DNA from 2 places in the Corynebacterium callunae DSM 20147 genome. Region 2 is predicted to be linked to the other one. Evidence: predicted binding sites of a transcription regulator. Region 2 holds the regulator's gene; the other holds the start of a gene.
What was found. Region 2 encodes LexA, which represses DNA repair genes until DNA is damaged. Its sites were predicted from a motif close to CGAACANNTGTTCG; they were not measured.
Positions count from the first base shown of each region.

Region 1: the regulator LexA is predicted to act here: its motif matches at 1,292-1,305, upstream of H924_RS04425 (HNH endonuclease signature motif containing protein).

Region 1 covers NC_020506.1:928,265-936,425, reverse strand. Annotated here, with positions in the region: gene H924_RS04425 (HNH endonuclease signature motif containing protein) at 1-1,205, opposite strand, end outside; gene H924_RS13865 (DUF2199 domain-containing protein) at 1,467-2,000, shown strand; gene H924_RS04420 (hypothetical protein) at 1,997-2,644, opposite strand; gene rraA (ribonuclease E activity regulator RraA) at 2,766-3,266, opposite strand; gene H924_RS04410 (MMPL family transporter) at 3,496-5,874, shown strand; gene H924_RS04405 (TetR/AcrR family transcriptional regulator) at 5,858-6,439, shown strand; gene H924_RS04400 (alpha/beta hydrolase) at 6,503-7,870, opposite strand; gene H924_RS04395 (DUF6882 domain-containing protein) at 7,997-8,161, shown strand, end outside.
Region 2 covers NC_020506.1:1,732,639-1,740,799, reverse strand. Annotated here, with positions in the region: gene H924_RS08230 (PTS fructose transporter subunit IIABC) at 1-433, opposite strand, end outside; gene H924_RS08225 (1-phosphofructokinase) at 430-1,422, opposite strand; gene H924_RS08220 (DeoR/GlpR family DNA-binding transcription regulator) at 1,419-2,192, opposite strand; gene ptsP (phosphoenolpyruvate--protein phosphotransferase) at 2,607-4,307, shown strand; gene H924_RS08210 (carbohydrate kinase family protein) at 4,403-5,368, opposite strand; gene H924_RS08205 (DeoR/GlpR family DNA-binding transcription regulator) at 5,365-6,144, opposite strand; gene lexA (transcriptional repressor LexA) at 6,470-7,228, opposite strand; gene H924_RS08195 (hypothetical protein) at 7,564-7,986, shown strand; gene nrdR (transcriptional regulator NrdR) at 8,076-8,161, shown strand, end outside.

The DNA of each region.
Region 1 (8,161 bases), 800 kb from region 2:
CCACCACGCACCCACGGATCTAAATGATGAATCTCACAATCAATCAACGCCCGCGAACACCCAGGAGCAGAACACACCAACTCCGACTCCAACAACGCCACCTTCTGCTCCAACGACGCCGACCGACTCATCCGACCCAAATGCAACGCCCGACCAGACTCACCATCCAACACCACCCCAAAGTCATACTTCGCAGCCCCCAACAACAACACCTCACCCAACGTCAACCCAAACCCCGTATTCGTCGGATACCGATGCCCCAACCCCCGCTTTTCCACCAACTCCACATCATCAGTAGTCATCGACACCACAATGCTGCCAATCCCACGACGCCCCTTGACCGTAAAACCCTGATGAAAACGCTCAAACACATAATGCACCGCATCAGCCAACCGCTGACCAGCACTACGACCATCCAACTCCACATCCCCACCAACCAAACTGCCCTTCGTCGACAACGGCGCACACGCAGCCTTCATCAACGCCGCCGTCGCAGATGGCACCAACCCCGAAATACGCACCAACCCATCAGCATCAGCCTTACTAAAAGCAACATAACGGTGAGCCATCGCCGCTACCGGATCAGGAGCTATCCCATTGGCTTTGACCACCTGATCACGCACCCACAACCCCAGATCATCCACCCCACGCCACTTCGCCTGACTAACAGCCTGCGCAAACAACACCTCACGAGAATCCACCGCCACCCCAGACAGTCTGTCTAACTCACGGTTAATCACCACCAACCGATCAGGACTGACCACCACCGATCCTGAACGATGAGAGCCGATAACCTCAGCCACCACATCCACCTCAGGAACAGACACCGCGGGCGCATCACCATCGGCCACCTCAGCCTCAGCATCAACCACCGGCAAAGCCTCTACGACAGCGGGTTTATCCTGCGGGAACAATGACTTACCCAACGCCACCCTGTTAAACGCCTCTACGCGTGACACTCCTAAACGCTCAACGAGATAATCAGTGGTTTTTGCAGACCCCACCCTCGTGCCGGCGTGGGCTAGTTCAGCCATCACAGCCACCGCAGCGTTAATCACCCCACGTTGGTTAAACACATGTTCCAACCGCACAAGGTCTGCTTCGTTGTCATTAAATACCTGTGCTGACAGGTCAGTGGATAAGGCGGTGATGATGGCTTTGATATGGGTGTCTAATGCATCAACGTGGTGTGTTAATGACGCCATCATCTCCCCCTTTGGTGTTTGTGTGTTCCCCGTGGTTTTCTGCTTCTTATTTTAGTGGCTCATGTGTTCGATAGCAATAGTGGTTGCGAACATTTTTTCGAACCTCAAGCCAGAACTTTAGACATTGGAAATCGAACGTTATCCACAGGCGACTCCCGCGCCCCCAGTTATCCACAGGAACCACATCACCCAACCCATCCCAAAGAACAAAAAGCTTTAGACTGTGGTCGAACTACTATTATTTACCCAGGGAGAGCCGTTATGGAACCAAGAATTTTTAAATGCCCAGCATGCACCGGACCCTCATATGGAGTTCCAGCCTTAAGCTTGCGCTATCCAGATCCACTGATTGAAGCAAAAGCCAATGATTCAAGGGTCACTGAAGATCCGACAATTTGCCATATTCATTACCCAAAACCTAAACGACACTTTGTTCGATCAAATATTGGAATCCCAGTTCACGGTGAAAAACAAACTCTTGAATACGGATGCTGGGTTGAGCTGAGCCGCTATGACCTAAGCAGATTCTCGAAAAGCAATCTATTTAACCAAAGTCTGGAATTAAATGGCTTTTTAGCAAGCAAAATTCCAGGGCTCGAGGACTCCTATGGCTGCCCAGTACTGCTTAAAACCAAAGGCAGATCCCTGCACTCAAGGTTTCAACCATTGCCAGCAATTCATTCCTTATATGTAGATTTCACTAATGGAATCTCAAATAGAGAGGCAGATCTAAGAGTCTCAACGTGGATGCTCGCAGTTCAGGATTCCCACAATCACCCCGAGCGGCATGACTAAATAAGGGAGTTAACACCCATGAGGCAAAGTACTAATGCCACTACATAGCCGGACCACTTTGCCACTTTGGTTTTGTTTTCTCCAGCCTTTTCAAAGAGCTTGCCAATAGGACTTTCGGGATATCGGCGAACCCATCCAACCAGGATCGCGGTAACTATAGGCAAGCTCAGCGCCAAGGTTGCATAAACTACGAGGCCACCATAACGAATGACGGGACTAAAGTCGCCGATACTTAAGAATCCTAGGCCAGCATAAAAAGGGAGCGAGGTAGCCGATTGCACGATTCCCAAGATTAGGCCTGCACCAACAGTTTTCCAGCTTGGGGTCTTTACTGGCGTTAAAAAACCATCTAAGACTTTGGTGCCATCACCTTTGGAGAGCATGGTTGCAAACAGAGAAATGACACCAGTTGCAATCAAAATGATGCCAAACCATGGGGAATCTAGGAAGGCCCCGACTAATCCTTCCAGTCCATCAAAAACAAGCATGACAACGATGCTCAGCAAAAAGACCCCAAGCCAATCCCCCACTAAAAGCAGGGTGGCAATTGGGCCATATTTCCCAGAGCGCGGAAGCAGTGCAGCAATTGCGACAACAATGCCGATGAGTAGGACGTTAACAGAGTCCAATAGTGCAAAACTCACGGCATGAAACAATTGTTTAAACCTTTGATAGACGACAAATAGTAATTAGAGCCTACCTGCGCAAGTTAATCACAATCAGATTCAGCCCTGATTAATAGTGTCGTTCTTCTATCGCCTGCCGTTACTGAATTACAGGCTCTTCAGTGACAACAATTCCATCAGAGTCAGCATAAAGGTAATGACCAGGGATAAAATCGACCCCACCAAAACTGACGGTGATATCACGCTCACCTGCCCCACTCTTGGAGGACTTACGAGGATTGGTACCTAAAGCCTTGCAACCAAATTCCATCTCGCCGATAACAGCAGAATCCCTAATCGCACCATTAACTACAACTCCAGACCAACCATGATCCCTACCTAAAGCTGCAATAATATCCCCCACCAATGCAGTATGCAGGGACGCATCTCCATCAATAACCAGAACTCCACCTGTGCTTTCTTCACCAAGAATTGATTTCAAAAGTGCGTTATCTTGAAAGCATTTAACAGTTGTAATTGGGCCATAAAATTCCACATTCCCACCCAGGTTTTGGAATTGCAGATCACAGGATCGAACTTCCTCACCGATGATGTCAACAAGGTCGGCCGTGGGGATAAATTTCGCGTTATTCGTAGTCATAGGGGCACAATAACCCACCATCAGTACAACCGTCTTGCTTCCCAAAGAAATATAGAGATTTATCACACACCACTTGCTAAAAATAGAGTTGCATCACAAATCACCTTTGACATTAACCCTGAATGAAAGCCCCGGGATAAACTTGCACATGTTGCGCAAGATTGCATAAAGTGTGCAAGTTTTTCACTTCCCTGCCAGCCTCAAATCTTCACTTTCAAGAAGGAAACTCATGGCAAGATTTCTCTATAACATCGGCTCCCTTGCTTACCGCAAGAAGTGGCCTTTCCTCGCTTTTTGGCTCATCCTGCTAATCGGCATTACAACCTTGGCGGGACTCTATTCCAAGCCAACTACCAGCAGTTTCTCCATCCCAGGGCTTGACTCAGTCACCACAATGGAGAAAATGCAGGAGCGCTTCCCTGGTTCCAGCGACGCCACCTCAGCTGCTACTGGCTCGGTAGTTATCCAAGCTCCTGAAGGTTCCACACTCACTGATCCAGCAGTATCGGCTGAAGTAAACAAGATGCTCGAAGAAATTCGCGCAACTGGAGTGCTGAAGGATGCGGAAAGCGTCGTAGATCCAGTTATGGCCGCGCAAGGCATAACGGCTCAAATGACCCCAGCTCTAGAAGCCCAGGGCGTCCCTGCAGATAAAATCGCCGCAGATATAGCGTCGATAAGCCCTCTGAGCCCGGATGAAACCACCGGCATCGTCTCAATGACTTTTGACGCGGCAGCAGCCGCGGACGTCCCTGCAGCAGATCGCACCGCCGTCACTGACATTCTGGACAAATACGACGATGGCGATCTCACCGTTGTGTATAACGGAAATGTTTTCGGCGCTGCAGCTACCTCCCTAAATATGACCTCTGAACTCATTGGTCTCCTCGTTGCAGCTGTTGTGCTCATCGTTACTTTCGGTTCATTTATTGCGGCTGGCATGCCACTGATTTCTGCCATTATCGGCGTGGGTATCGGCATCATGGGCATTCAGCTGGCAACCGCTTTCACGGATTCTGTCAGCGATATGACCCCAACCCTGGCCTCCATGATTGGCCTGGCAGTGGGTATTGATTACGCCCTCTTTATTGTTTCTCGCTTCCGCAATGAGCTCATCGGGCAAACCGGTTCCAATAACTTGGAGCCCAAAGAGCTTGCCCAGAAGCTTCGCAATATGCCGCTGAGCACCCGTGCACACGCTATGGGAATGGCAGTCGGCACCGCCGGATCTGCAGTTGTGTTCGCAGGCACCACGGTTCTAATTGCCCTCATTGCACTGTCAATTATTAACATCCCATTCCTCACCACAATGGCTATTGCCGCTGCAATCACGGTCGCAGTCGCCGTCTTGGTAGCACTTACCTTCCTCCCAGCCCTGCTGGGACTTCTGGGAACCAAGATCTTTGCAGCTAGAATGCCTGGACCTAAGGTTCCAGACCCTGAAGATGAGAAGCCAACCATGGGTCTCAAATGGGTTCGGCTCATCCGCAAAATGCCTCTTGCTTACCTTGCCGTTGGCGTTATCTTGCTGGGCGCCATTGCGATCCCTGCCGGCAACATGCGCCTAGCAATGCCAACCGATGGCACCTCCGCCTTGGGCTCTGCACCACGCACCGCATATGACATGACTGCCGAAGCCTTTGGTCCAGGCAAAAACGCTCCGATGATTGCTCTGATAGATGCTGCAAATGTGGCAGAGCAGGATCGCCCTCAGGCCTTCGCAAAGGCAGTAGAGCAATTCCTCACCATCGATGGCGTGAAGAATGCGCAGGTCACGCAGACCACTGAGAATCTCGACACTGCACAAATCTTGATTACCCCTGAGTTCGATGCCATTGATGAGCGCACCTCAGATACCCTTCAGGCTTTGCGCGATAACACCAGCACTTTTGAATCTGAAACCGGCGCCACCTATGGCATCACCGGCGTCACTCCAATTTATGATGACATTTCAGAACGTCTTTCCAGCGTGCTGATTCCTTATGTCCTCATTGTGCTAGTCCTAGCTTTCTTTGTGCTGCTTCTTGTTTTCCGTTCCATTTGGGTTCCACTAATTGCGGCCCTCGGCTTCGGATTGTCCGTGGCAGCCACCTTCGGTGCCACCGTAGCAATCTTCCAAGAAGGCGCATTCGGAATTATTGAAGATCCTCAACCGCTGCTGTCATTCTTGCCAATTATGCTGATTGGCCTGGTATTTGGCCTCGCCATGGATTATCAGATCTTCTTGGTGACGCGTATGCGAGAAGGCTTCACCAAGGGAAAGACCGCCGGCAATGCTACCTCCAACGGCTTTAAACACGGCGCCCGCGTGGTTACTGCAGCTGCCATCATCATGGTTTCTGTCTTTGCCGCCTTCATGGCCCAGGACATGGCCTTCATTAAGACAATGGGCTTTGCCCTCGCAGCTGCTGTGTTCTTCGATGCCTTCATCGTTCGTATGATGATCATCCCAGCAACAATGTTCCTACTCGACGACAAGGCTTGGTGGCTTCCTAAGTGGTTGGATAAGATTCTTCCAAATGTTGATGTCGAAGGTGAAGGTCTTAGCGGTTTAGATAAGGCCCGCACCGCGGAACTAAAGGAATCTACCAGTGTCGGGGCTTCGTGAAACTAAAAAAGCTGCAACGCGCACAGCGCTTTCCCGCGCTGCTGCGCAGCTCGCCTTAACTGAAGGCCCCGAGTCCCTTACGGTTGCAACAATTGCGGCCGAAGCAGGCTTTTCGACGAGAACCTTTCACAATTATTTTGCGTCTCGAGAAGAAGCACTTGTAGAGTTTATGAGTTCTCAAATCCAGAATTTGATTGCTCAACTTGAGGAACTCCCTGCAGATTTAGATACTCAAGACGCCCTTGAGCATCTAGTAATTAACCATTTCCGCAAGGGAGATTCAGAGCTTGATTCTTTTAGTGCGCTTTATCAAGTGGGTGAAATCTTAGAAAAGCTCGGCCCTCCCCCTTGTGCTTTTGATGCCAACATCATGTTGGAGCCACTGCGCTTATTCTTCAAACACAAGATGCCACAGCTAGATGATTTCGAAATTGATGTGTCGATCCACTTACAAGCTGCAGCAATTGCAGCAGCTTTGAAGTGGTATTACCGCAACCCTGAGCCACGCGATCCTGAAGAGGCGATCGAGCTAGTTAAAAGAGCCAGCGCCCTCCTAAAGCGTTAAGGCTAAAAACACCAAAATGCACTGTGTTCCGCCCGGAACACAGTGCATTTTTGGATTAAAGATTTAGCTGGAAAGCGAGCTACCAACCACACTGCCAATTACTCCACCGAGGCTAACACCGGAGGAAAGTTCAGAAGATGATTCAGTAGAGCTCACACCATTGGGGTTATAAACTGGGATTTCTCCACCATCTAGTCCAAATCCCTGCATCATCAGAGGGAAAAAGCGGTGCAATCCCTGATTCCAATAATCCCAGGAGTGAGTACCAGTTACACCAAAGTCATAGTTAATCGATTTAATGCCCATTTGATCTGTCGCAGCCTTGAGATTATGGGTACAAGTATTGGACATTGCCTCGATTTGGAAACCAACACTAAGTCGATCATCAATGCCAGCTTGATCGGTAGGCGCATTTGGGCCGGTGAAGTCTAGTTCCGAGGACAAACCAGAGGCTGAAAAAACATAGAGATTATCTTGTTCACCCAGTTTTGCAGCATTGAGCAGTGGATCATTGTAGCGGGAATAGTCACTATCAACTTCGCCAAAAATCTGGCTTGGAAGCGCATTGCCATTGTAGGCAGTTGCCGCGATTCCACGGCGCCCCATCCAGGAGTTGGTTTCTGCACATCCAGAGAATGAACCTACCGAAGAGTAGAAATTCGGGTTGTGGCTCGCATAATTCAGTACAGTGCCACCCGACATTGACATGCCAATAATGCTTCTTTGACCATCAGCACCAATCGCAGCTTCCAAAGGCTCTGGCAGCTCGTGGGTTAAGAAGGTTTCCCATTGCTGCTTGCCACCGAGATCTGCGCTTTCTTCCACCCAGTCAGCATAAAAAGTATATGCACCAAGCATAGGCATGATGACATTGACGTTGTTCTGACTCATCAATTCATCAAGGTCAGTGTTATTTACCCAGTTATCGCTGCCTTGGCCTCCATCTCCACCACCAAGTGCATAAAGCGTAGGCCGTGGTACGGAATTATCTTCAGGAACAATCCATAGCAATGGAATCGTGCGTCCCATGGATGGTGAATAAGCATTGATCTGGCGAATGCGATCACCATCAACGCCAATAAAACGTTCCAAACGCGCTAGAACCTCAGGGTTCATGTCGATCGTTGCCTTCGGCAGAGCATCCTTACCTGCTGGATAACGCGGATCGGTGTATTGCGGTTCGGTGGAGGTCACAATTTCCCCGAAGGATGAGCCTTCTGAGGAACCAAAACTAGTTAGTTGACTGCCAAAAAATGGCAGCTTGGAAAGCCCTTCCGGGCGATCGGTAATATCTTCTACGGGATTATAGTTTTGGTTAGGGTCCATGCCGTAGTCATAGGCAGCGGCAATTCCTGCGCCAGTAAATACTGAGGTCACCCCGATTGAAACTCCAAGAACAATGGAGCATAGTCGAGATTTTGCGGTTTTCACTCTAAGTACTTCCTATTCAATAAACGCCGAATTGATATTGGCATCCCTCCATCTTCACAGATGGAATAATTTCAAACAACCCGCCCACTGTCCCCAAAAGCCAGGTGGAAGGAATATCCTAAAGGAATGGATATCCCGCTTCCCGTGTCACTCTCTGAAGTTGTAGCTGACGGAAAAATAGGACAATCAGGCGTTGACCAGGCATTTGCAGCCCAATTGGGAGGAATCCTGGGGGTCGAGTTTAACCTCGACGAAGGCGCAACACATGCCGAAGTTAGAATTAACCGTACC
Region 2 (8,161 bases):
CCACCACGTTGACGATTTCTTCTTCAGTCTTAGCCTCGTGCAGAGCCTGAATGAAGTCCTTCTTAACCAAAGAACGCGCTAGCTTGGACAAGATCTTTAGGTGCTCTTTGCCGCCACCTGCTGGTGCTGCAATGAGGAAAACGATGTCTGCATCGCCGTCTGGTCCGTTGAAGTCAACGGGACGGGTCAAGCGAGCAAAGGCCAAGGTTGGCTCGGATACAGCCTCACTGCGGCAATGGGGGATTGCTACTTTGCCGGGAACACCAGTGCCGGACTTTGCTTCACGCTCAAGGGCGTTTTCTGCAAGTGCTTCAGCAGAGGTGGCGCGACCTGCAGCATGGACGACGGCAGCTAGGCCGTTGATGACATCAGTGGTGGAGCTGCCGAGATCGACATCCAACCTGACAAGAGAGGTATTGATAACGCTACTCATGATGACTCTTTCGAATTCTTAACCTGGGTGACCTCTGCACCAGCTGCGGTGACGTGGTCAGGACGTGGGATTGTGGTGCCGGGCAGAGCCGCGGCGGCGGAACCATAAGAAACTGCTTGCAGAAGTGCATCTTCAATCGTTGCGCCCTTGGTGTGTGCCATCACAAAACCTGCAAGAGCACAGTCGCCAGCACCAACGGTGGAAACAACTTCAATCTTTGGCGTGGAGGAAACCCACGCACCCGCTGCGCTTACCAAGACAGCTCCAGCGGCACCGAGGGTGACAAGAACCTGTTCGATTCCGCGGTTTACCAGAACTTCAGCAGCAGAGATGATGGCGGAGTAATCACCTTGAAGCGCCAAAGCTTCAAGTTCTTCACCATCGGTTTGAGCTAATTGTCCAAGCTCGAGACCATTGGGTTTAATGAGGTTTGGGGCAGCACCTGGCCTTTCTAGATTCTTCCCGATTTCCATCAACGGCTGATCGGAGGTGTCCACTGCCACGCGCACATCAGGACGAGCCTCATGGATTAGCGCAGTAAGCTGTGAATACCAGTCTTTTGGTGCCCCTGGGGGCAGGGAGCCCGCCAGCACAACCCAAACAACCTCGGGCGTCAGCGCGTCGACAAGCATCTTTTCCAAGCTTTTAAGCTTTGCTTCACTCAGTGGAGCACCGGGGCCATTGAGCTTGGTGGTGGTGCCATCAGGCTCGGTGATGGTGGTATTGGTACGCACATTGGAAGCAATGCCGACCGATGCGACAGGTAGTCCGATATCGCGCACGAGCGCAATGAAGGGATCCAACTTGCCAGCTGGGAAGATGGCAAGGGTTTCAAGTCCAGCCAGCTGCACAGCATGGGCCACGTTAATGCCCTTACCGCCGGCTACTGAGGTAACCGAGGTGAGGCGCTGGACAGCACCTCTATTAAGCTGCTCGCCCAAGCTGAGCGTGGAATCAATACTCGGGTTGGGGGTGAATGTAATGATCAAGGGTTAATCACCTGGAAATCTTGATTGGGTAATGCGTGGATATCGTCTGAATCTGTCACTAAAACATCAAAATCAGCGGGTGAAGCAAATCCATGATGCCAGCGTGGTTGTTGTGCAGATGCTGAATGAACTGCCACCGTGAAGCGTGAATTTGCGATCATTGCTTTTTTGATCGGAATAGTTTCTGGATAATCGGTGCTAAGTCCGGCTCTGGAATCAAAGCAATCTGCGTTGACAAAGGCGATGTCGGCGCGCAGCTGAGAAACCATTTTTACGGCCTCCGGACCAATAACTGATTGGCTTTCCCCGTGGACATATCCTCCGAGAATCGCAGCGGTTGTAGCGCCGGAATCCGAAAGTGCAATCACCGCGCCGGGGGAGTTGGTGACTACCGTCCACCGTGCATTTTCGGGAGGATCTCCCAGCACAGTGGCTAATGCGGTACACGCTATCCCTGCGTCGAGGAAAATACTGCGTACCTGAGGATCAATTAGTTGGGCTGCCTTTTCCACCAAATGCAACAAGGTCGGATCAGGTGGTAGGCCTGGAACTTTCAACGGCTTAAGTGTTGACGATGAAGTTCCATCGGGTTCTGGGGTTATAGCCCCGCCATGCACACGCTGAACTAAGCCGTGGGACTCCATTATCCGCAGGTCTCGCCTGATTGTCTCCGAAGTGACATCAAAGTGTTGCGCTAATTCTGCAACGCCAACGCGACCAGTGGGCAATAGCAAAGCCAAGATATTGTGTTGACGCTCAGTTTGAGTCATCTTGGCTCCTTTGGCTTAAACAGGTGCACAACGACGGAACGTTGTGACATTAGTTGTGACAAGAGGAACAGGAAAATGTTGGTTTATTTCCGATTTCTAAATTTTCAGTTGTGGTGAAAAAGTTTGAGATCCTTGCGGAAAAATAGCCCTTTTTAAGGCATTTTTCGCACAATGTGTCTCGCGTCACTAGAATGGTGTTATCGCAAAAATAACTCCCAAAAACCAAGTTAAACTGCGAAAACTTCAAATGTGAGCAGCATCTCATCCTTAGAAATATTGTGCCCTCATAACAACACGCTATGTTGATATGTGTTTGTTTGTCAATATGATTATGTTTGATTAGTTGCACAACTGTTGATTTTGTGGTGATCTTGAGGGAAACAAGTCTCAGACTGTGAGGATAAGGTGGCTATAGTGGCCGATGTGATTCAGGACACCGTACTGAAGGGTACTGGCGTTGTTGGTGGAGTTCGTTATGCAAGCGCAGTGTGGATCACTCCGCGCCCCGAACTTCCCTCCGCAGGCGAAGTAGTTTCGGAAGAAAAGCGCGATGCTGAGCTCGAAAGATTTGATCAGGCAGCAGGAACCGTTTCTGCCCGCCTGTTGGAGCGCTCAGCACATGCTGAGGGCCCAGCTGCTGAGGTCCTCAAGGCGACTGCAGGCATGGTTAATGACCGTGGTTGGCGCAAAGCTGTTATTAAGGGCGTGAAGGGTGGACACCCTGCGGAATACGCCGTAGTTGCAGCAACCACCAAGTTCATCTCCATGTTTGAAGCTGCTGGTGGCCTCATTGCAGAGCGCACCACCGACCTGCGCGATATCCGTGACCGCGTTATCGCAGAGCTCCGCGGCGAAGAAGAGCCAGGCTTGCCTGATGTTTCTGGCCAGGTTGTGCTCTTTGCTGATGACCTTTCCCCAGCAGATACCGCAGCGCTTGATACCGAGCTCTTCGTAGGCTTGGTTACTGAGCTCGGTGGCCCAACCAGCCACACCGCCATCATCGCGCGCCAGCTAAACGTTCCTTGTATTGTCGCCACCGGCCCCAAGATCAAGGACATCAAGTCCGGCGAAAAGGTGCTTATCGACGGCAGCCTCGGCACTATCACCCGTAACGCGGACGAAGCTGAGGCAACCCAGTTGGTTGCTGAGTCTATGGAGCAGGCTGCTCGTATCGCCGAGTGGAAGGGCCCAGCCCAAACTAAGGACGGTCACCGTGTGCAGTTGCTTGCCAACGTCCAAGATGGCAACACCGCACGTCAGGCAGCAGAAACTGAAGCTGAAGGCATTGGCCTCTTCCGTACCGAATTGTGCTTCCTTTCTGCCACTGAAGAGCCTTCTGTAGAAGAGCAGGCAGAGGTTTACTCCCAGGTGCTGGCAGCATTCCCAGAATCCAAGATCGTGGTTCGATCCTTGGATGCCGGTTCCGATAAGCCAGTTCCATTTGCTTCTATGGCAGATGAAATGAACCCTGCTTTGGGCGTGCGTGGTCTGCGTATTGCCCGCGGCAATGTTGAATTGCTCACCCGTCAGCTTGATGCAATTGCCAAGGCTGTTGCAGGTCTTGGCCGTGGCGACGAAGCTCCAACCTGGGTTATGGCACCAATGGTGGCCACCGCTTATGAAGCCAAGTGGTTTGCTGATATGTGTCGCGAGCGCGGACTTATTGCCGGCGCAATGATCGAAGTTCCAGCAGCTTCCCTCATGGCCGATAAGATCATGCCACACCTGGACTTCGTATCCATCGGTACCAATGACCTCACCCAGTACACCATGGCTGCAGACCGCATGTCCCCAGAATTGGCATACCTGACTGATCCTTGGCAGCCAGCGGTTCTGCGTTTGATCAAGCACACCTGTGATGAGGGTCAGCGCTTTGACACCCCAGTTGGTGTTTGTGGCGAAGCAGCCGCTGATCCACTGTTGGCAACTGTTTTGACCGGCCTGGGAGTTAACTCCCTGTCAGCCGCTTCAACTGCACTTGCTGCAGTCGGCGCTCAGCTGGCTGAAGTTGACTTGGAGACCTGTAAGAAGGCTGCCGAGGCAGCTTTGGATGCAGAAGGCGCAACCGAAGCTCGTGCCGCTGTCCGCGCAGTAATCGAAGCAGCAAATAAGTAAGACCTGGAGCCTTAACACTTAGGAGTTAAGGCCCACATGTGAAAGTGGCTCGAAGTTCTGTTGAACTTCGAGCCACTTTTTGTTGTGTTTTTGTGCTAAGTCAGAGCACGGATCTCCACAAATTGTGGTTGCAAGCGGTCTGGGGTGGGAATGAAGTTATCCCACTCACTGCCTTCAGCATTGGCATAAGCCACCGCGCGAGCAAGATTTACTGCCGAATCATCAACTTCCAAATTGGAAGACAAGAAACCCGCCGTGAAAGATTCCCGCCAATTGACACCTTGTTTTCCGGAAGCCTGAGTATAAGTGCATAGCAGTGCTTCATCTTCGGAGACCAAGATTGCCTCGGTGCGCTTGTTGGTGATTATGACCTGCCTAATACCCTTCTTAACCAAGGACTTGGCGGCATTAAGAAGTGGGGCATGATCGCCATGAGCCCACGGATCGCGCAAGCTGCCTGGAGTATGGCCACCGCTGAGTTCAAGTTCTTCAGAGGGAATAATCAAAGTGTCCGGCGCAGTGGCTGCCAGCTGGCGCACTACCGCACGCAAAGCAGCACCAGTGGCAGCGATCGCAACTTTGACATCTGGGTGATATAGGCGCAAGGAACGTACCACGTCCACATACCAAGCTGCTGGAGCGATAGCGGGCAGATTACCGCCTAAGAGAACCCAAGTAGCATCTTCAGCTCGACGCACCACTAGATCGCGCAGAATAGCTAGTTGTGAAATATCCAAAGGCATAGGTGAATGCTTAAAGCGAGTTTCATGGCCGGTGGAATCTCTCATGGTCAGATGCATCGGGATGGGACCTGGAACGGGAATGATCTCATGGGGGAGACCTGCCAAGGTAACCAGGCGCAGATAGTGTGAAATTTCTGGAGCGGGGAATACCGTGAAGGTTTCTACACCGCCATAAAACAGCGTGGCGGCTACACCAGTGCCGAAACCGCCAGCAACGGTAGAGACTTGAGTGATGGGATTTGCCTCACCTATGTTGATGTCACCGCTGACTTCATTGGTGCTGAGCAAATAGGGACTGACTGTAACAGTTAGGATCACTTTGCAATCACAACCTCTATGCCGCGTTCGCGCAACTGGTCCACAAAACTTGTAGGCGCACCGGAGTCCGTGACGATGACATCAATATCATCAATGGAGCCAAAACTTACCAGGTAGTCAGTGCCCATCTTGGTGGAGTCACACAAGACCACCACCTTGTGAGCATTAGTGATCATCGCGGACTTCATTGCCGCTTCTTGTGAATCAGCGGTGGAAAGCCCATGATCAAGGGTTAAAGCATTTGTACCAATAAACACCACATCAGCGCGCATTAGTGCCAAGGTGCGGAGTGCGATATCGCCGACCACTGCCTGGGTAATGGCACGCACACTGCCACCGAGGAGCTGTACATCATCGAGGCCAGCATTCGCCAAATTAAGCGCAATTGGTAGGCAGTTTGTCACGATAGACCATTGTTTGGAATTTGGGTGGTCTGCGATAAGATCTGCCAGCGCAGTTACGGTGGTGCCAGCATCTAGGAATAACCCACCGTGAGAAGTTGGCAAGAATTGCATGGCTGCCTTGGCAATGGAGTATTTGGCAGATGAAGCTGAACGGAAACGAGTGTCCAAGCTTAGCTCGGTGGTTTGGAAAGACTGTGTTGCTACTGCGCCACCGTGCACGCGGTGCACGATGCCTTCTCTATCTAGAACTGCGAGATCTCGTCGAATGGTTTCTGCAGTGACGTTAAAACGTCCTGCTAACTCTGTGACATTTACCCGTCCCTCTACCGCCGTTAATGAGGCAATCTGGCGGCGACGCTCCTCTGCGTACATGTCACTCCCTTAAAGCAAAAAGACAATCTATTGAGTATGTCCGACCTATACTCCTAGTATTTCATTGAATAACGTCCGAATAGGCTTTTTTCTTTTGTGTGTGGCGATCAAAAATCTTGAAATTCACAAAAGTGGGCAGCAATTTTAGTAAATCTCACAAATTGGAGTGGAAAACCCACAGGTAAAACCACTATTAGTGATCCCATTAGGGAAAATCGGACTTTACCCCCAAAAGAGGTAGAAAAAAGCCCCGACTCAGAGTGTTTGCGTGAAACACTCCAAAAGTCGGGGCTTAAAAATGACCTAAAAATTTATAGACTGCGGGCTAAAGCTTTCGCATGACTGAGACGACCTTGCCCATAATCTCAGCATCTTCTCCGGGGATTGGGGCAAAGGAATCATTATGTGGAAGAAGCCAGATTCCCGTGGAATCCTTATGGAACTCTTTCACAGTTGCCTCGCCGTCGAGCATTGCTGCGACAAATTCCCCTTGTTCCGCAACAGGCTGAGAGCGCACGACAACCCAGTCTCCATCAAGAATGCCAGCATCACGCATGGATTCTCCAACAACCTGGAGCATAAAGAGCTCACCATCGCCGACAATGTCTGCGGGAAGTGGGTAGTACTCTTCAATATTTTGCTCAGCCAGGATTGGGCTACCCGCTGCAATCTTTCCAACAACTGGGATAAATGATGCTTGGGCGGCAAATTCGGTAGGGGAGCCCGCTGGAGTCTCAGCCGCTGCCTTCGCCTTCGAATCCGCTTTAGGGGTGCGAGACTCAGTTTCCGGCAAATGGCGAACATCCACTGCGCGAGGCTTATTGGGATCTCTACGGAGGAAACCCTTCTTCTCAAGTTCTTTGAGCTGATAAGCCACGGAGGAAGTGGACTGTAGTCCAGCAGCATCTCCGATCTCTCGGATGCTTGGCGGGTAGCCGCGCAGAACAACCGCGTCTCGAATGACTTCTAGAATGCGACGTTGCCTATCGGACAAGCTGGCTGGATCGGGCCTGCCATTAGGAAGGGTTTTGGCAGTGCGGCTGCCACGACTTCCTCTAATTCCACTTTTCTTTTCAGCGGCCATGGGGTGTTCCTCTCATCAAAGTCTCTAAATTTCTAGGTCTTAAAAGCCGTCAAAGCCCTTTTAGATCACTGCTGGTACCTGCGGATCTAAAAATCTGCTTGCAGCTCAATAGCTATTCGAACTTTTGTAAACAATCTCAATTCCTAACCATACATGTTTTCCAGCGGGAATGGTACGAGTGTTCGAGATTTTTTGAAGAAGTATGGACAATGTTCGAACTGGGTGATATAAATCGAACATAGAAACTTGCTCGAACATGTGAACGGTAACTTTGTTCGAAGATGTCGTAGGTAAGTCTTATGATGTGGGCAGTTTAAAGTGAAAGGTGATTTGAAATGAGTAATCCCGTGGTTGACATGCATAATGATCCAGTAAAGGTGCGTGGAATGGTGGTACCTTCAGCAGCTGTTTGGATGGCTGAGGTTCCAGGTGTTGAGGTTGCTCGATCAGTTAATGTTCGAACGCTTGACAGTTCGAATAAGGGTAAACCTCAGAGCCTGGAAAGTGATCAAATAAAGCGACATCATCCACCGATTTATCGGCCACGGATAGAAATAAATTCCAGCTCGGAAAGTGCTCAAGATTTGAAGAACTATCCCGACGGACGTTCGATTAAAGAACTACTAAAGCAATGGGCTGGTGGCGCGGTATTTGGAATGGTTGTCTTTGTTTGCTTGTTGTGGTCGCAGTCTGGCGAGGAAGAGATCACTCCTACCTTTCCTGAGACTCAAATGGTGGGTGTATCTCTCCGAGATTAGTTTGATCCGGGGATTACTGGCATAGACTGACATGAGCAAATTTTTGAACGCAGTGTTGTAAAAGCATTGCAAATTAAAGGAGTCTGCACGTGTACTGTCCCTTTTGTCAGCATGACCACTCAAAAGTAATTGACTCCCGAGTAATTGATGGTGGAAGTGCCATTAGGCGCCGGCG